DNA from 3 places in the Kitasatospora sp. NPDC048286 genome. Region 2 is predicted to be linked to each of the others. Evidence: riboswitches for the same ligand, from Rfam matches in the RefSeq annotation. Region 2 holds a riboswitch; each other region holds the start of a gene.

What was found. A riboswitch is a leader RNA that binds a small molecule or an ion and turns the genes downstream of it on or off. The one in region 2 is predicted to bind thiamine pyrophosphate.
Positions count from the first base shown of each region.
Region 1: another riboswitch for thiamine pyrophosphate. It lies ahead of ACGF13_RS03465 (purine-cytosine permease family protein); the one in region 2 lies ahead of thiO (glycine oxidase ThiO).
Region 3: another riboswitch for thiamine pyrophosphate. It lies ahead of thiC (phosphomethylpyrimidine synthase ThiC); the one in region 2 lies ahead of thiO (glycine oxidase ThiO).

Region 1 is NZ_JBICZE010000001.1:736,208-742,346, reverse strand. It holds gene ACGF13_RS03470 (glycerophosphodiester phosphodiesterase) at 69-893, opposite strand; gene ACGF13_RS03465 (purine-cytosine permease family protein) at 1,046-2,464, opposite strand; TPP riboswitch at 2,457-2,601, opposite strand; gene ACGF13_RS03460 (S1C family serine protease) at 2,821-4,671, shown strand; tRNA gene ACGF13_RS03455 (tRNA-Ser) at 4,736-4,823, shown strand; gene ACGF13_RS03450 (MerR family transcriptional regulator) at 4,953-5,780, shown strand; gene ACGF13_RS03445 (MFS transporter) at 5,859-6,139, shown strand, end outside.
Region 2 is NZ_JBICZE010000002.1:359,793-365,931, reverse strand. It holds gene pknB (Stk1 family PASTA domain-containing Ser/Thr kinase) at 1-865, opposite strand, end outside; gene ACGF13_RS05960 (thiazole synthase) at 995-1,792, opposite strand; gene thiS (sulfur carrier protein ThiS) at 1,796-2,065, opposite strand; gene thiO (glycine oxidase ThiO) at 2,062-3,246, opposite strand; TPP riboswitch at 3,241-3,353, opposite strand; gene ACGF13_RS05945 (NAD(P)/FAD-dependent oxidoreductase) at 3,508-4,713, shown strand; gene ACGF13_RS05940 (Rv2175c family DNA-binding protein) at 4,756-5,121, shown strand; gene thiE (thiamine phosphate synthase) at 5,121-5,768, shown strand; gene ACGF13_RS05930 (polyprenyl synthetase family protein) at 5,860-6,139, opposite strand, start outside.
Region 3 is NZ_JBICZE010000015.1:22,244-27,742, forward strand. It holds gene ACGF13_RS30930 (cupin domain-containing protein) at 30-347, shown strand; gene tenA (thiaminase II) at 392-1,063, shown strand; gene ACGF13_RS30940 (DUF5326 family protein) at 1,288-1,488, shown strand; TPP riboswitch at 1,670-1,804, shown strand; gene thiC (phosphomethylpyrimidine synthase ThiC) at 1,799-3,607, shown strand; gene ACGF13_RS30950 (FAD-binding oxidoreductase) at 3,773-5,164, opposite strand; gene ACGF13_RS30955 (antitoxin) at 5,482-5,499, shown strand, end outside.

The sequences.
Region 1 (6,139 bases), on a different contig from region 2:
TCACCGGGTGGATCACCGGGGGGATCGCCCGACGATCAGCCGGCGGTCAGCCGGCGATGATCCGGCCGTCAGCGGCCGAGCTGCGCCAGCACCTCCGCGGGCCGGTTGGTGATGATCGCGGACACCCCGAGCTCCAGGCAGAGCTCGACGTCGGCCGGCTCGTCCACCGTCCACACGTGCACCTCGTGCCCCAGCTCCCGCAGCCGGGTCACCAGCTGCGGGCGGGCCCGCACCAGTTCGATGCCCGGGCCGGCGATCCGCGCCCCGCCCGGCAGCGGCGAGCCCGCGCGCAGCCGGCCGAGCAGCGGCAGGGTCCGCTCGAACAGGAAGACCCGCCGGTACTGCGGTGCGGCGGCGCCCACCCGGTCCAGCGCGATCGAGGAGAAGCTCATGATCCGGGCGGACGGGCGGCCGCCGTCCCGGGTCGCGCCGATCTTGAACCGCTCCAGCGTCCGCAGCAGCTCGGCCTCCACCCGGCCGCGGAAGCGCACCGGGTGCTTGGTCTCGATCGCCAGGTCCACCGGGCGGCCGCACTCCACCACCAGCTCCAGCAGCCGCTCCAGCCGCAGCACGCCGCGCAGCTCGGGGTCGGTGCTGGGGCGGCCGGTCTTCCAGGCGCCGAAGTCGTACGCCTCCAGCTCGGCGAGGGTCATGGCCGAGACGGTGCCCCGGCCGTTCGAGACCCGGCCGATCCGGCGGTCGTGCACGCAGACCAGTGCGCCGTCGGCGGTGACCCGGACGTCGCACTCCAGCGCGTCCGCGCCCTCGTCGAGCGCGCGCCGGTAGGCCGCGAGGGTGTGCTCGGGCAGGGCGTGGGAGGAACCGCGGTGGGCGATCACCTGGACGGTCGGCACGGTGCGCGCCGCCGTCGAGGACAGGTCTGGGCTGGTCACAGGCCCAACGATAGGTGGCGGAAGTGAAGCGCGGACAAAGACGGCCCCAACCGGTGGGGCCGTCTTCGCCGTGCTCAGTCGTGCTCTGCCGTGTTCTGCCGTGTTCCGCCGGGCCTCGCCGGTTCGGTCAGGTCAGGTCAGGTCAGGTGCGGTCAGGGCCGGGCGGCGCGGCGGCCGAGCGGGGTGAGCGCCCAGGTGACCAGGGCCGGCACCAGGAAGGCGAACAGCGAGGCCGAGGTCCACTCCTGCGGGGTGAAGTGCAGCGCCTCCTGGGCGGAGGTCCAGAAGTCCGTCCACCAGTCGGCCACCTTGGTCGGCGCGATGAACTGGTAGACGGCGAAGCCCAGCGCCCACGGCAGCAGCATCAGCCAGCGGGACGGCGCGTCGGCGGAGAGGTTCCAGCCGCGCCGGCCGGCGCCGAGGAAGTAGTCCACCACGAGCACCGCCAGCAGCGGCACGAACACCGAGCCGATCAGGCCGAGGAAGCCGTAGTAGGTGTCGGTGAACTCGTCGATCTGCAGCGCCAGCACGGTGATCAGCACGCCGATCGCGCCGGAGAGCACCCGGCGGTCCACCCTCGGCAGCAGGTTCTGCACCGACATCGCGGTCGAGTACACGTTGGCGAAGGACTGGTCCGTCTCGCGCAGCACCAGCACCAGCAGGAACAGCCAGCCGGCCCAGACCCCGAGGAAGGAGTCGAAGATCCGGTTCGGGTCGCCGTCCGACTGCAGCAGCGCCATCAGGCCGAGCACGTAGCACCAGACCTGGGCGATCGTGTAGCCGGAGAAGCTGCCCCAGAACGCCGAGCGCGGGGTGCGCGAGTGCCGGGTGTAGTCGGCGGCCAGCGGGACGAAGGAGACCGACACCGCGATCATCGCGTCGGTGGCGCCCAGGAAGCCGTGCCAGTTGCCCGCGCCCGGGTCCGGCACGCCCTGGCGGCCCAGCTGGACGGTGAAGTACACCATCGCCACCGCGACCGCCCCGGCCACGAAGCGGCGCAGCACCGCGATCGAGCCCAGCGGCCAGATGGTCAGCACGGTGGTCAGCGCGCCGGCGAGCAGGACGAACAGCCAGCGGTAGCCGGTGGTGTGGGCGACGGTCTGGGCGCCCACCGAGATGGTCAGCAGCTCGAACACGCCCCAGCCGATGCACTGCACGATGTTCAGCACCGTCGGCAGGTACGACAGCCGGGTGCCGAACAGCCCGCGCAGGTTCGCCATCGCGGGGGCGCCGGTACGGGCGCCGATCAGCGAGGCCAGGCCGAGCATCGCGGTGCCGACGACCGTACCGACGGTGATCGCGGTCACCGCGGCGGCCAGCGACAGCTCGCTGCCGGGGGCGCCGAGCACGGTGGCGGCGGTGGAGAAGCCGATCAGACTGACGCCCAGGTTCATCCAGAGCGCGAAGTGGTCCCGGAAGCGCAGCGTGCGCGGCGGCTCGGTGTCGAGCACCAGGGGCGCCTCGACGTGATCGGCCCGCTGGGGGCGGTCCAGGACGGCCGTGGCCGTGGACCCGGAGAAACCCTTGGACTCGGGCGCACCCGAAGAAGAGGATGGCGAAGCAGGCGGCATGGCCGATACTCCCTACGCCGGCATTACCCGGACAGGTTCCGGCGGTCAGCGCCCCCTCGAACGTCCGTCACTCGCGTGGCGTACGGTCGACATGCGCACTCTCAGCCTGGTGGGTCCAAGCTCCCGCGTGTCAGTTGTGAGCGACAGGCTAACCGGCACGGGGGCCAACACCCAAGGCCGAGGGCGTACGGTCCGCATCGCGGGACGTCCGGCGGGGGAGGGGAGCCTCGGCCGTCGGTACCGGTGTCGGTACCGGCTAAGGATTCTTATGAGTTCTTCAGAGGGGTCCTTACGGCAATCGAATCGTCAGTGCGAAAAACTATGGTCCTTGGTTCTGCCAGCTATGGAGGTCGTCCGTGAGCACCGAGCGCGAGGTTGGGCCCGCCGGGCCGCAGGGGGAGCAGCCCGCCGGCCAGGGGGCGGCCGAGACCGCTTCCGAAGGCCCCGCTCAGGGCGGGCACCAGCCGACCATGGCCTTCCGGCGGGTGCCGGGGCCGGAGGCGGGTGCCGCCGATGCCGCTGCCGTCGAGGCGGCGCCGCCCGTGGACGCCGTCCCGGCCGAGGGCGTTCCGGCCGAGGGGGTCCCGGCCGAGGGTGGGCACAAGCCCACCGTCGCCTTCACCAAGGTGCCGGCGCCGGAGGCCCCTGCCGCGCCTGCCGCGCCTGCCGCGCCCGCCGCGCCCGTGGCGCCCGCCGCGCCCGTCGCGGAGGAGCCGGCCGTCGACCCGGCCACCGGCTACATCGACGCGCCGCCGCCGGTCCTGCCGCCCGCCCCGCCGTCCCCGGTCGCCGCGGCCCCCGCCGCAGCCGCGCCCGCCGCCCCGGCCCTGCCGCCGGCCGGCAACCCGTACGCCACCCCGACCCACGGCGTCCCCGCCGCCGGCGCTCACGAGGGCTTCGGCGCCGCTCCGGCCGCCGCCCCCGCCGCGCACGGCCACCACCCCTTCGGGGCCGGCCAGCCGCTCGGCGGCTGGGGCCCCACCCACGACTCCACCTCCGGCGGCGCCGGCTACCCCGGCGGCCCGGCCGGCCCGCTCGGCTACCCGGCGGACTACCCCGGTGGTCCCGGTGGTCCCGGCGGCCCGCGCAAGAAGCGCGGCGGCCTGGTCGCCCTGATCGCGGCCGTCGCGGTGGTCGCCGGCCTGGCCGGCGGCGCGCTCGGCGTGTCCGTCGCCGACGGGGTCGACCGCAACAGCTCCGCGAACGACCACCGCAGCACCACCGTCCAGGCCAGCGACACCCAGAAGAACGAGCCCGCCCCCGGCTCGATCGCCGCCATCGCGCAGAAGGCGCTGCCCAGCGTCGTCACCATCAAGGCGCAGGGCAACGGCGAGTCGGGCACCGGCACCGGCTTCGTCTTCGACACCGAGGGCCACATCCTCACCAACAACCACGTGGTCGCGCCGACCCTCAGCGGCGGCAAACTGACCGTCAAGTTCGCCGACGGCACCTCCTACAGCGCCTCGGTGCTGGGCCACGCCGAGGGCTACGACGTCGCCGTGGTCAAGATCGACAACCCGCCCAAGAGCAAGCTGGCCCCGCTGCCGCTGGCCGACTCCGACAAGGTCAACGTCGGCGACGCCACCGTCGCGATCGGCGCACCGTACGGCCTGGAGTCCACCGTCACCAGCGGCATCATCAGCGCCAAGGACCGCCCGGTAGCCTCCGGCGACGACACCGGCTCGCAGGCCTCGTACATGAACGCCCTCCAGACCGACGCCTCGATCAACCCCGGCAACTCCGGCGGCCCGCTGCTGGACTCCGGCGGCGCGGTGATCGGCATCAACTCGGCGATCCAGTCCAACGCCTCCGCCAACGGCCGGGCCGGCAGCATCGGCCTGGGCTTCGCCATCCCGATCAACCAGGCCAAGTGGGTCGCGGACACCCTGATCAAGACCGGCAAGCCGGTCTACGCCAAGCTCGACGTGCTGCGCAACGACGACTACAAGGGCGACGGCGCGCAGATCCAGACCAAGGACATCCAGGGCCAGCCCGCCGTCACCCCCGGCGGCGCGGCCGACAAGGCCGGCCTCAAGCCGGGCGACGTCATCACCAAGCTCGGCGGCGTCCCGATCGAGAACGGCCCGGCCCTGGTCAGCCGGATCTGGACGCACAAGCCCGGCGAGACCGTCGACGTCGAGTACACCCGCAACGGCCAGACCCTCAACACCAAGGTCACCCTCGGCCAGCGCGAGGGCGACCAGTAACCCACGGCCCGCGCGGAAACGTGTGCACCGAACCCCTCCGGACCCGTTAGGCTGACCTCCGCCTGGAGAGCTGCCCGAGCGGCCTAAGGGAACAGTCTTGAAAACTGTCGTGCGGTGACCCCGTACCGTGGGTTCGAATCCCACGCTCTCCGCCGGTAGGAGAACCACCTGCTCAGGGCGGGTGCCGACATCGTTCGGCACCCGCCCTTCGCGTTCCCCGGGGGGTGGTGGGCGAGCGGGGTTGACCCTGACACGGTGGTAGGGGATGGAGTGGTCGCACCATGTTGAACATCGGAGACTTCGCCAGCCACGGCCGGGTGTCGGTACGGATGCTGCGCCACTACGACGCGATCGGACTGCTGCGGCCCGCCCGGGTGGACCCGGTCAGCGGGTACCGCTTCTACGAGGCATCCCAACTCGCCCGGCTCAACCGGGTGATCGCGCTCAAGGAGCTCGGCTTCACGCTGCAGCAGGTACGGGCCGTCCTGGACGAGCGGGTGGACCCGGCCGAACTGCGCGGGATGCTGCGGTTGCGGCGGGCCCAGCTCGCCGAGGCGATCGCGGCCGACGAGCTGCGGCTGGCCCGGGTGGAGGCGAGGCTCCGGACGATCGAGAGTGAGGGGACCATGTCCGCACACGATGTCGTGGTGAAGCCGGTGCCGTCCGTCCGGGTGGCCCAACTGAGCGGTGTGGCCGCGAGTTACGAGCCGGAGGACATCGGACCGGTGATCGGGCCGCTGTTCGGCGAGCTGTGCGGGCGGCTGGCCGAGGCCGGGATCGAGGCGACCGGTCCTTCCGTTGCCCACTACCAGGACGCACCGGAGGGCAACGGCGCGGTGCTGGTCCTGGTGGGCATCCCGGTCGGTTCGTCGGTGCGGCCGGGCGCGCACGACTTCGAGGTGCTCGACCTGCCGCCGATCGAGGAGGCGGCGACCATCGTGCACCGCGGCTCGATGGACGAGGTGCTGGGCAGCAGCCAGGAACTCGCCCGCTTCATCGAGCAGAACGGCTACCGCTCGGCCGGCTACGCCCGGGAGCTGTACCTGGAGTGCCCGGAGGACCAGGCGGGGTGGGTCACCGAGCTCCAGGAGCCGGTGGTCCGCCGGTAGTTCGTCGGTCGTCCGCCGGTGGCGGCGCCCTCGGCGTGCTTGCCCTCGACCTGGTCGAGGGGCCTAGCGTCGCCCGGCATGACCACCACCACCGGCGCACCGGCCCCGGTCGCGCTGCCCCGTCCGTACCTGTTCTGGCTGGCCGGGGTCCAGGCCGGACTGCTGGGCGACGCCGCGCTGTACTTCGCCCTCGGCTGGGCCGCCTCCGCGCACGGCGGCGGCGCGGCCGGGCTGGTCCTGACCGCGATCACGGTGCCGCGCACCGCGCTGGTCCTGCTGGGCGGCGCGGTCGCCGACCGGTTCGGCGCCCGCCGGGTGATGCTCGTCGGGGACACGGTGATGCTGGTCGCGACCGGCGC
Region 2 (6,139 bases):
GGGCGAGGGTGCGGCGGACCCGCTGGACGGCGGCGAGCAGCTCGACCGCGTCGTACGGACGGGCGTCGGCGGACCGGGAGCAGGCGCCGGCCACGATCGCGTCCAGCTCGGGGCCCACGGCGGGGGCGACCAGCGAGGGGGCCGGGACGTCCTCGTGCAGGTGCTTGTACATGACCTGGACGGGGTTGTCGCCGGTGTGCGGGCGGTGGCCGGTGAGCATCTCGTACAGCAGGATGCCGGCCGCGTAGACGTCCACCCGCTGGTCGGTGGGGGCGTCCGGGAGGATCTGCTCGGGAGCCAGGTAGGAGACGGTGCCCAGGACGGTGCCGCCGGTGGCGGTGGTGGTCGAGGTGGGCGCGCCGTCGGCGGTGCCGAGCACCCGGACCAGACCGAAGTCGGCGACCTTGACCAGGCCGCCCTCGGTGATCAGCACGTTCTCGGGCTTGACGTCGCGGTGGACCAGCCCGGCCCGGTGGGCGGCGCCGAGCGCGGCCAGCACCGGCTCCAGCACGTCCAGCGCGGCCCGGACGGACAGCGCCCCGCGGTCGCGCAGCAGGTCGCGCAGGGTGCGGCCGGGCACGTACTCCATGGCGAGGAAGACGTGGCCGCCGTCCGCGCCCTGGTCGAAGACGTTGACCACGTTGGGGTGGGTGAGCTTGGCGACCGCCTTGGCCTCGCGGATGAAGCGGGCGGTGAAGCCCTCGTCCCCGGCCAGCGAGGGGTGCATCACCTTGAGCGCGACCACCCGGTCCAGGCGGGTGTCGGTGCCCCGGTAGACGGTGGACATCCCGCCGGTCGCGATGCGCTGCTCGACCCGGTACCGGTTGTCGAGCAGGCTGCCGATCAGGGGGTCGTGCAGTGCCATGTCCACCCGGTGAGTCTAGTGCCGCCGGGCGAAGCCGGGCCCGGAGGACACCGTCTCCGGGCCCGGCTGTGCCCTGCTTGTGACACGGCTTCGCGCCGCGGGGGCCGGTGCCGTGGGCGCGCCGGACGCTCAGAACGCGGGGTGCTCGCGGGTGTCCAGGTCGGCCCGGCCGGCCATCGCGGAGGAGGCCTCGGCGTGGAAGCGGCGCGGGATGCGGCCGGCCCGGTGGGCGAGCCGGCCCGCCTCGGCGGCGTGCCGCATCGCCTCGGCCATCAGTACCGGGTCCTGAGCCCTGGTCACCGCGGAGGCGAGCATCACCGCGGCGCAGCCCAGCTCCATCGCCAGCGCCACGTCGGAGGCGGTGCCGGCGCCCGCGTCCAGGATCACCGGGACGCCGGCGCCCTCCACGATCAGCTGGAAGTTGTGCGGGTTGCGGATGCCCAGGCCCGAACCGATCGGCGAGCCCAGCGGCATGATGGCCGCGCAGCCGACGTCCTCCAGCTTGCGCGCCAGCACCGGGTCGTCATTGGTGTACGGCAGGACGGTGAAGCCGTCGTCGACGAGCGTCTCGGCGGCGTCCAGCAGCTCGATCGGGTCGGGCAGCAGGGTGCGCTCGTCGGCGATCACCTCCAGCTTGACCCAGTCGGTGCCGAGCGCCTCGCGGGCCAGTCGCGCGGTCAGCACGGCCTCGCCGGCGGTGAAGCAGCCGGCCGTGTTGGGCAGCACCCGGATGCCGTTGCGGGTCAGCACGTCCAGGACGGAGCCCTGGGTGCCGGCGTCGAGCCGGCGCATCGCGACGGTGGTCAGCTCGGTGCCGGAGGCGAGCAGCGCGCGCTCCAGGACCTCCAGGCTGGGGGCGCCGCCGGTGCCCATGATCAGCCGGGAGGAGAAGGACGTCCCGGCGATGGTCAGAAGGTCGTCGGCCATGGTTCAGCCTCCCTGGACGGCGGTGAGGATCTCGATCCGGTCGCCGGTGTCCAGCGCCGTCGCGGGCCACGAACCGCGCGGCACCACGGCCTCGTTGAGCGCGGCGGCGACGCCGGTGTTGGCGGCGCTGACGGAGGCCACCACCTCGGCGAGGGTGGTCCCGGCGGGCAGTCGGCGGGGCTCGCCGTTGACGGTCAGGGTGATCTCGGTCGGGGTGATCTCGGTCGGGGCGGTCCCGTTCTGCGGGATCCCGGTCCGGGTGGTCTCGGTCATGCGGAGGCCTTCGTCGTGGAGCGGTCGGGGGAGAAGCGCAGGGGCGTGAACGGCCTTGCGAGCTCGGGGACTTCGCCGGTGGCCAGGTACTCGGAGACCAGGTCGGCGGTCACCGGGGTGAGCAGCACGCCGTTGCGGTGGTGGCCGGTGGCGGCGACCAGCCCGGGCAGCGAGGTCGGGCCCAGCAGTGGGGCGTTGTCCGGTGATCCCGGGCGCAGCCCGGCTGAGGTCTCCAGCAGCGGGAGTTCGGTGATCCCCGGGACCAACTCGTGGGCGTCGCGCAGGAGTTCGTACACCCCGCCGGCGGTGACGGTGGTGTCGTAGCCCTGCTCCTCGGTGGTCGCGCCGACCACCAGCTCGCCGTTCTCGCGCGGCACCAGGTACAGGTGCCGGCCGCGGACGACGGCACGGACGTTGCGGGACAGGAACGGACGGTAGGCGTCCGGGACGCGCAGCCGCAGCACCTGCCCCTTCACCGGGCGGATCGCGGGCAGCACCCCCTCGGGCAGGCCGGGCAGCCGGTGGCTGTGCGGGCCGGCGGCGAGCACGACCTGCTCGGCGCTCACCGTCTCCCCGGTGCTCAGGCGGGCGCCGGTCGCCCGGCCGTTCCCGACCAGCAGCTCGACGGCCTCGGCCCGGTGGAACAGGACCCCGGCGCCTTCGCAGGCGAAGACCAGGGCGTCCAGCAGCCGGCGGCCGTCCACCTGGTGGTCCTCGGCCACGTGCAGGCCGCCGCGCACCCCGGGGGCGAGCATCGGCTCCAGCTTGCGGGCCTCCCGGCCGGTCAGCCAGCCGGAGTCCAGGCCGAGCCGCTGGTGGAAGGCGTGCAGTTCGCGCAGTTCCGCGCGGTCGTCGGAGTCCAGCGCGACGGCGAGCGTGCCGCAGCGGCGGTAGCCGGTGTCCCGGCCGCCGCCGGCCTCGGTGAGCTCGGCGGCGAAGTCCGCGTACCGCTCGTTCGAGGCCATGCCGAGGCGCAACAGCGGCTCCTCGCCGTACTGCAGCTCGGTGACCGGGGCGAGCATGCCGGCCGCGACCCGGGCCGCGCCGCCGCCGGGGGAGGGGTCGACCACGGTCACGTTCCGCAGGCCGCGCTGGGCGGCGCGCCAGGCGACGGCGAGGCCGATGATGCCCCCGCCGATCACCAGCACGTCGGCGTGGGCGGGCGATGGCAAGCGTGACAAAGCTGCTCTTCTCCCTTCGCCGGTATGACCCGGATCAGGTTCGGACGGTCGCAGGCCGTGTCAGCCCGCCTCTCAGCCCGGTCCGCCGGGCTCCCGTGTGGTGCCCCCACCTTAACGCCGGGGGTCGGCCCGGCCGAAGGCCCGTACGCAGGGTGGACAGCGGTGTGGGCGGTGGGACCCGCCCGGCCGCAGGCCCGTACCGGAGAGGGACCGCCCGCACCTCCCGGCCCACCCCCGGCCGCCGGTCGGCCGCTGAGTACAGTGACGGGCGTGGCAGAGCTGAGCGGAACGGATCAGGTGGTCGTCGTCGGAGCCGGGCTGGCCGGGGCGCAGTGCGCCCTCAAGCTGCGGCAGGGCGGTTGGCGGGGGCGGATCGTGCTGGTCGGCGAGGAGCCGCACGCGCCGTACGACCGGCCGCCGCTCTCCAAGGACGTGCTGCTCGGCAAGGCCGACTCCACCGCCCTGGGCATCGACTACGGGCAGCTCGACATCGAGCTGCTCACCGGCCGCCGCGCCACCGGCCTCACCCCCGGCGTGCTGCACACCGACGGCGGCGACCTCCCGTACGGCTCGCTGGTGATCGCCACCGGCGCCGTGCCGCGCGCCCTGCCCGGCGCCGAGCGGGCGCACCTGCTGCACACCCTGGACGACGCCCTGGCGCTGCGCGCGCTGCTGCGCCCCGGGCTGAGGCTGGTGCTGGTCGGCGCGGGCTGGATCGGCGCCGAGGTGTCCACCGCGGCCCGCGCGGCAGGCTGCGAGGTGACGGTGGTCGAGGCCGGTCCGGCGCCGCTGCCCGGCGCGCTGCCGACGGAGATCGGCTCGGCGATGGCCGCCTGGTACGCCGCGGCCGGGGTCGAGCTGCACTGCGGCGTCGGCGTGGCCGCCGTGGAGCCCGGCGCGGTGCTGCTGGCGGACGGCTCGCACCTGCCCGCCGACGAGGTGGTGGTCGGCATCGGGGCCCGCCCCGCGACCGGCTGGCTGGCCGGCTCCGGGGTCGAGCTGGACGCGACCGGCGCCGTCGTCGTGGACGGGCGGCTGCGCACCTCGGTGCCCGGCGTCTTCGCGGCCGGCGACTGCGTCAGCTACCCGTCGGCCCGGGCCGGCGCCCGGCTGGCCGTCCAGCACTGGGACCACGCCCTGCAGTCCGGTGAGGCGGTGGCCGCCGCCGTCCTGGGCGCGGACGCGCCGGACTACGACCCGGTGCCGTACTTCTGGTCCGAGCAGTTCGGGCGGATGGTCCAGTACGCCGGCCGGCACGCCGAGGGCGACGTGCCGCTCTGGCGCGGCGGTCCGCAGGACGCCGAGTGGTCGGTGCTCTGGCTGCGCGACGGCGTGCCGAGCGCGCTGCTGACCGTGGACCGGCCGCGCGACCTCACCCAGGGGCGCAGGCTGATCGAGCGCGGCACGGCGCTGGATCCGGCCCGCGCGGCAGACCCGTCGGTGCCACTGAAGGCGGCCGTGGCGTAGGGCCATGTGCGCGGTGGGCCGTGGAGGTGGCAGTCTGGTGCCGTGAGTGAGATCGATGCCAAGACTGAAGCCCTGGTCCCCGAGTGGCTGTACCTGCCCGACATCTCCGAGCGGTGGGGTGTGCTGGTCACCGAGGTCCGCAACATGGTCAAGCAGGGTGACCTGATCGCGGTCCGCCGCGGTCCCAACAAGTCCCTGCAGGTCCCGGCGGCCTTCATCGACGAGACCGGCCCGGTCAAGCACCTGGTCGGCCTGCTGACCGTGCTGCGGGACAGCGGCTTCTCCGACGACGAGATCGTCGAGTGGCTGTTCACCGAGGACGAGTCGCTGCCCGGCAGCCCGATCCAGGCGCTGTGGGAGAACCGGGCGACCGAGGTCAAGCGCCGCGCCCAGGCCATGGCGCTGTGATGACGGACCCCCGTGCCGCCCTCGCCGACGCCCGGCTGTACCTGTGCACCGACGCCCGTCGGGAGCAGGGCGACCTCGCCGAGTTCCTGGACGCGGCGCTGGCGGGCGGGGTGGACGTCGTCCAGCTGCGCGACAAGGGCCTGGAGGCCCGGCAGGAGCTGGCGGCCCTGGAGGTCTTCGCCGACGCCTGCCGCCGGCACGGCAAGCTGCTGGCCGTCAACGACCGCGCCGACGTCGCCCACGCGGCCCGGCCGGACGTGCTGCACCTCGGCCAGGACGACCTGCCGGTACCGGCCGCCCGGGCGATCCTCGGCGAGGACGTGCTGATCGGCCGCTCCTGCCACGCCGAGTCCGAGGTGGACGCGGCGATCGCCGAGCCCGGCGTGGACTACTTCTGCACCGGCCCGGTCTGGCCGACCCCGACCAAGCCGGGCCGCCCGGCCCCGGGCCTCGGCCTGGTCTCGTACGCGGCGAAGCAGGCCACCGACCGGCCGTGGTTCGCGATCGGCGGGATCGACCTCGGCAACCTGGACGAGGTGCTGGCCGCCGGCGCCCGCCGGGTCGTCGTGGTGCGGGCGATCACCGCCGCGGCGGACCCGGGGGCGGCCGCCGCCGAGCTGTCCCGCCGGGTGCGCGCCGCGCTCTGACCGCCCGGATCCGCGGAACCCGCCGGATCCGCCCGGATCCGCGGGGCCCCGCTCCGAACCGGTAGGACCCGCCCGAGGCCGTCGCCGTCCGTCAGTACTTGCGGACGGTGGCGGCCTCGGCCAGTGCCAGCAGCACCGTACGGGCCCGCCCGTCGGCGAGCGGCGCCGCCTCCAGCGCGGCCAGCGACTGCCGCATCAGCTCCTCGATCCGGCGTTCCACCACCTCCGGCGCGCCGCTGCGGGCGACCAGCGCGCGCAGTTCGGCGACCTCGGGGGCGGCCAGGTCCGGTGCGCCGAGCCGCTCGTCCAGGTGCCGGGCGTCGGCGGCCGACAGGCCCCGCATCGCGTGGGCGACCAGCAGGGTGCGCTTG
Region 3 (5,499 bases), on a different contig from region 2:
GGCTCCGAGGACGAGGGAAGACGGCGGCGGTGAAGCTCTTCCGGCTGGACGAACTGGACGCCGAACGGGCGGCCAACGACGGTGCCTACCTGCGGTTCCTGCGCGAACCCCGGATGTCCGCCGGGCTGTACGCGCTCGCCCCCGGCGACACCGACACCCAGACCGCGCACGACCAGGACGAGATCTACCAGGTGATCAGCGGCCGGGCCGAACTGACCGTCGGCGCCGAGACCGCGACGGTCGGGCGCGGCACCGTGGTGTACGTGCCGGCCGGCACCCCGCACCGGTTCCACCACGTCACCGAGGAACTGCGGGTCCTGGTGGTCTTCTCCCCGCCCGAGGACTGAGAACTCCGGCGCTCGCCGAGAACCCCGGCGGTTAGGGTCGCGTCATGAGCACCAAGACGCTGACCGAAGAACTCTGGGCGGCCATCGAGCCGGTGTACGCCGAGATCCTGGCCCACCCCTTCCTGGCCGGGCTCACCGACGGCACCCTGCCGCGCGAGGCCTTCCGCCACTTCGTCGTCCAGGACTCGCACTACCTGCGCGACTACGCCCGCGCCCTCGCCGTCTGCGCCGCCAAGGCACCCGGCGAGGAGGACGTCCGGGCCTTCGCCGACGACGCGGTCGGCGCGCTGGCCGCCGAGCAGGGCATGCACGCCGAGTTCCTCACCGCCTTCGGCGGCAGCGCCGAGCAGGCCGCCGCCGAGCCGGTGCTGCCCACCACCCGGGCGTACACCAGCTACCTGCTGGCCACCGTCTACGGCGGCTCCTTCGCCGAGGCGGTCGGCGCGGTGCTGCCCTGCTACTGGATCTATGCCCGGGTCGGCGAGACGCTGCTCGCCCAGGGCTCGCCCGACCCGCTGTACGCCAAGTGGATCGCCACCTACGGAGACGAGGCCTTCCAGGCGGTGGTCCGCCGGGTGCTGGCGCTCACCGACCGGCTGGGCGAGGAGCTGTCCGCGGCCGAACGCCGCAAGGTGGTCGAGCACTTCGTGACCACCTCGCGCTACGAGTGGATGTTCTGGGACGCCGCCTGGCGCGGTGAGCGCTGGCCGGTCTGAGCTGCACGGGAGCCCCGTCGTCCCGGCCGTCCGGGGTGGTTCGGGCCGAGGGCCGGGCGGATTCTCAGGGGTCACCCGGGGGTTCGGGCTCGGGGTGATCTCGGGGTTCTCTCCGGGCCGTTGGGCCTCGTTCCGGCACTCGCGCCACCGTACGATCGAAGTACGAAAGCAAGCGGGATGCGGCACCGGACGGCGGCCGACCCGAGGGGAGAAGAGGAACCGACATGGCTGAGCTCTGGAAGTCGCTGCCCTCCTGGGTGCGCAACATCGTCATCCCGGTGCTGGTCCTGGTGCTGGCCTGGAACATCGTCGCCTTCGTGTTCGGCGTCGTCGGCGCACTGCTCTCGATCGTGATCAAGCTGCTGGTGGTGGTCGGCATCGCGGCCGCCGTGGTGGTCCTGGTGAAGAAGGCCGCCAAGAGCTGACCGTTCGCCCCGTACCGCCGCCCTGAGGCCCGGCCCCCCGCGAGACGGGGGGCCGGGCCTCGGCCGTTCCCGCATCTCGCGGGGGGCCGATTCCCCGGGGAGGCCGGCCGGCCCGGCTGTTGCGCTCTGGACCTGCGGCGATCGGCTCGCTACGGTGTTGGGCGTCGTGTGCAGGCAACACCGCCTGCGACGCGGGAGCTCGGAGCACCGGGCTGAGAGGACGCTGACCGGGACGTCGACGGACGGACCGACGGCTGCGTCGACCGCAGGAACCTGACCGGGTAATGCCGGCGTAGGGAGTAGAGGTCAGATGACCACGTTCGAAGCACAGCCGCAGTCTGCCCAGGGCGCCCCCAGCAGCGAGCGCACCGGCTACCCGACTCCGGCCTGGCGCAAGGCGTACCGCGAGGGATCGCGCCCCGACCTGCGCGTCCCGTACCGCGAGGTGCGGCTCACCAACGGCAAGTCCGTCCCGCTGTACGACACCTCCGGTCCGTACACCGACCCGTCCTACGAGCCCGACGTGCGGCGCGGCCTGCCCGCGCTGCGGGACGCCTGGATCCGCCAGCGCGGCGACGTCGAGGAGTACGACGGCCGCGAGCCGCGCCCCGAGGACGACGGGATCAAGCACACCTCGCCGCGCGGCGGGAACCTGCGCAACCTGGACGCCGTCTTCCCCGGCCGTCCGCGCCGCCCGCTGCGCGCCCGCGATGGCGCTGCCGTCACCCAACTCGCCTACGCCAAGCGGGGCGTGGTGACGCCGGAGATGGAGTTCACGGCGCTGCGCGAGGGCCTGGCGCCCGAGTTCGTGCGCGCCGAGGTGGCCCGCGGCCGGGCCGTCATCCCCGTCAACGTGAACCACCCGGAGGTGGAGCCGGCGATCATCGGCACCAACTTCCTGGTGAAGATCAACGCCAACATCGGCAACTCGGCCGTCACCTCCTCGATCGAGGAGGAGGTGGAGAAGATGACCTGGGCCACCCGCTGGGGCGCCGACACCGTCATGGACCTCTCCACCGGCCGCAACATCCACACCACCCGTGAGTGGATCCTGCGCAACTCGCCGGTGCCGATCGGCACCGTGCCGCTCTACCAGGCCCTGGAGAAGGTGGACGGCAAGGCCGAGGAGCTGAGCTGGGAGGTCTACCGGGACACCATCGTCGAGCAGTGCGAGCAGGGCGTCGACTACATGACCGTCCACGCCGGCGTGCTGCTGCGCTACGTCCCGCTCACCGCCCGCCGCAAGACCGGCATCGTCTCCCGCGGCGGCTCGATCATGGCGGCCTGGTGCCTGGCCCACCACCAGGAGAACTTCCTCTACACCAACTTCGAGGAGCTCTGCGACATCCTCGCCTCCTACGACGTCACCTTCTCCCTCGGTGACGGCCTGCGGCCCGGCTCGATCGCGGACGCCAACGACGAGGCGCAGTTCGCCGAGCTGCAGACCCTCGGCGAACTCGGCCGGATCGCCCGCGAGCGGGACGTCCAGGTGATGATCGAGGGCCCGGGGCACGTCCCGATGAACAAGATCAGGGAGAACATGGATCTCCAGAAGGAGATCTGCGACGAGGCGCCGTTCTACACCCTCGGCCCCCTCACCACGGACGTCGCGCCCGGCTACGACCACATCACCTCGGGCATCGGCGCCGCGATGATCGCCTGGTGGGGCACCGCGATGCTCTGCTACGTGACCCCCAAGGAGCACCTGGGCCTGCCCAACCGCGACGACGTCAAGACCGGCGTGATCACCTACAAGATCGCCGCCCACGCCGCCGACCTCGCCAAGGGCCACCCCGGGGCCCAGGCCTGGGACGACGCCCTCTCCGACGCCCGCTTCGAGTTCCGCTGGGAGGACCAGTTCAACCTGGCCCTGGACCCGGAGACCGCCCGCGACTTCCACGACGAGACCCTTCCCGCCGAGCCCGCCAAGACCGCCCACTTCTGCTCGATGTGCGGCCCGAAGTTCTGCTCGATGAAGATCAGCAAATCCATCAATGAGAAGTTCGGCAACGGCGCCTCCTCCCCGGAGTACGACGAGGAGGCCGTAGAGGGCATGAAGGCCATGTCCGAGGAGTTCAAGGCCCAGGGCAACAAGGTCTACCTCCCGCTGGCCGACTGACCCCGCGTCCGAAGTACCGCCCCGAGAGCTTCCGCTTCCCGGGGCGGTGCTCCCTCGTCTGCGGTTACTCCTCGACGATGACGCGCTCGCCGTCGGCGTGGAACCCGTGGAAGGTGACACTGACGTCCCGGGTGAACAGGACCTCCGCCGTCTCGGCAGCCGTCCTCATCCGGCCACGCTCGTGATCCGGGGCCGGATGTTGTGGTTGACGTGGAAGAGGTTGCCGGGGTCGTAGGCCTGCTTGACGGCGACCAGGCGGGCGTAGTTGTCGCGGTAGTCGGAGGTGACCCGCTGCTGGTCGTCGGCACTGACGAAGTTGACGTAGCCGCCGGCAGCGGAGTGCGGTTCCAGGGCCGCGTAGTAGTCGCGCACCCATGCGATGTTGGCCTCGGAGTCGGCCGGGTCGGGCCAGGCGCCGACGATCACGGTGGCGAAGTCGGCGTCGCGGTAGGAGAAGGCCGTGGCATCGGGGGCAACCCGGTGGACGGCGCCGTTGAGCGGATAGACGTGGCAGGCCGAATTGACCGTCGGTACCCGCGGACCGTACTCGACGTGTGCGGCGATCGCCCCGTCGGTGAGCTCGGTGGCGAACGTGCCCTTCCAGTACTGGTGCAGGCCGGGCGGCAGCAGCGCGTCGAACATGCCCACCACCGCCGGGTACGGCATCGGGCCTACCATCTCGGCGACCACCGGCGCCACCTCTCGGTACGGCCGCACAGCCCGCTCGGCCTCCTCCATCGCGCCGCTCCAGCAGACGACCATCATCGCGAAGGTGTCGCCGTGCCGGTCCGCCGGGATGAACGGCAGTGGCGGTGCGATCTGGAATCCGGGGAAGACGCTCAGCTCCTCGGGGGCGTCCACGATGGCGTCGCGGTAGAACCGCATGATCTCGGCCGTGTGCCCCAGCTCGTAGAGGATCGGCCCGGCATAGACGTCCTGGACCGGGAAGAGCCGGTACTCGAAGGAGGTCACCACGCCGAAGTTGCCGCCCCCGCCGCGCAGCGCCCAGAACAGGTCGGGGTGGCTCCGCTCGTCGACGACCAGGAACCGGCCGTCTGCCGTCACCACGTCAGCGGAGATCAGGTTGTCGCAGGTCAGACCCAGCCTGCGAGCCAGATAGCCGAAGCCGCCGCCGAGGGTGAGCCCGCCGACCCCGGTGGTGGAGATGATCCCGCCGGTGACGGCCAGGCCGAAGGGGTAGGTCGCCGCGTTGAGGTCCGCCAGGGTGGCCCCGCCCTCGACCCGGGCCGTCCGCCGTTCCGGGTCCACCCGGACACCGCGCATCCCACCGAGATCGGCCACGATGCCGTCGTCGCAGGTCCCGTACCCCGGGGCGCTGTGCGACCCGCCGCGGACCGCCAGGTCGAGTAGGTTCTCCCGGGCGAAGTCCACCACGGCCATGACATCGCCCGCGTTGGCGCACCGCACGACCGCGGCCGGTCTCCGGTCGATCATGGCGTTGTAGACCCTGCGGGCCTCGTCATAGCTCTCGTCGCCGGCAGTGACCACCGCACCGTGCACCCGGCCCGTCAACTCTTCAACCGTCTGTTTGCTCATTTGCGCCGCTCCTGCCGTGGGCCCCGTCCTGTCAGCGGAACGATCGGCGCACTTCGCCGACGGTCCCTGGTTGGCCACCTTTCACGCTACGCCGCGCTGGTGGACGGCCCCACAGGACGCGATGTGCGACCAACGACCGTCCGAGGAGTTCGCCGCTCAGGGCAACCGGGTCCACCTCCCGCTCGCAGACTGACGCAGGAGCCTGGCACCTGAGCGCCGCCCCGAGAGCTTCGCTTCTCGGGGCGGCGCTTCGTTGTTCTCGCTCCGGATGCCCTCCAGTATCTGCATTTTGCAGATACTGGAGCTAGAATGCAGACATGACTGCCCTCACGATC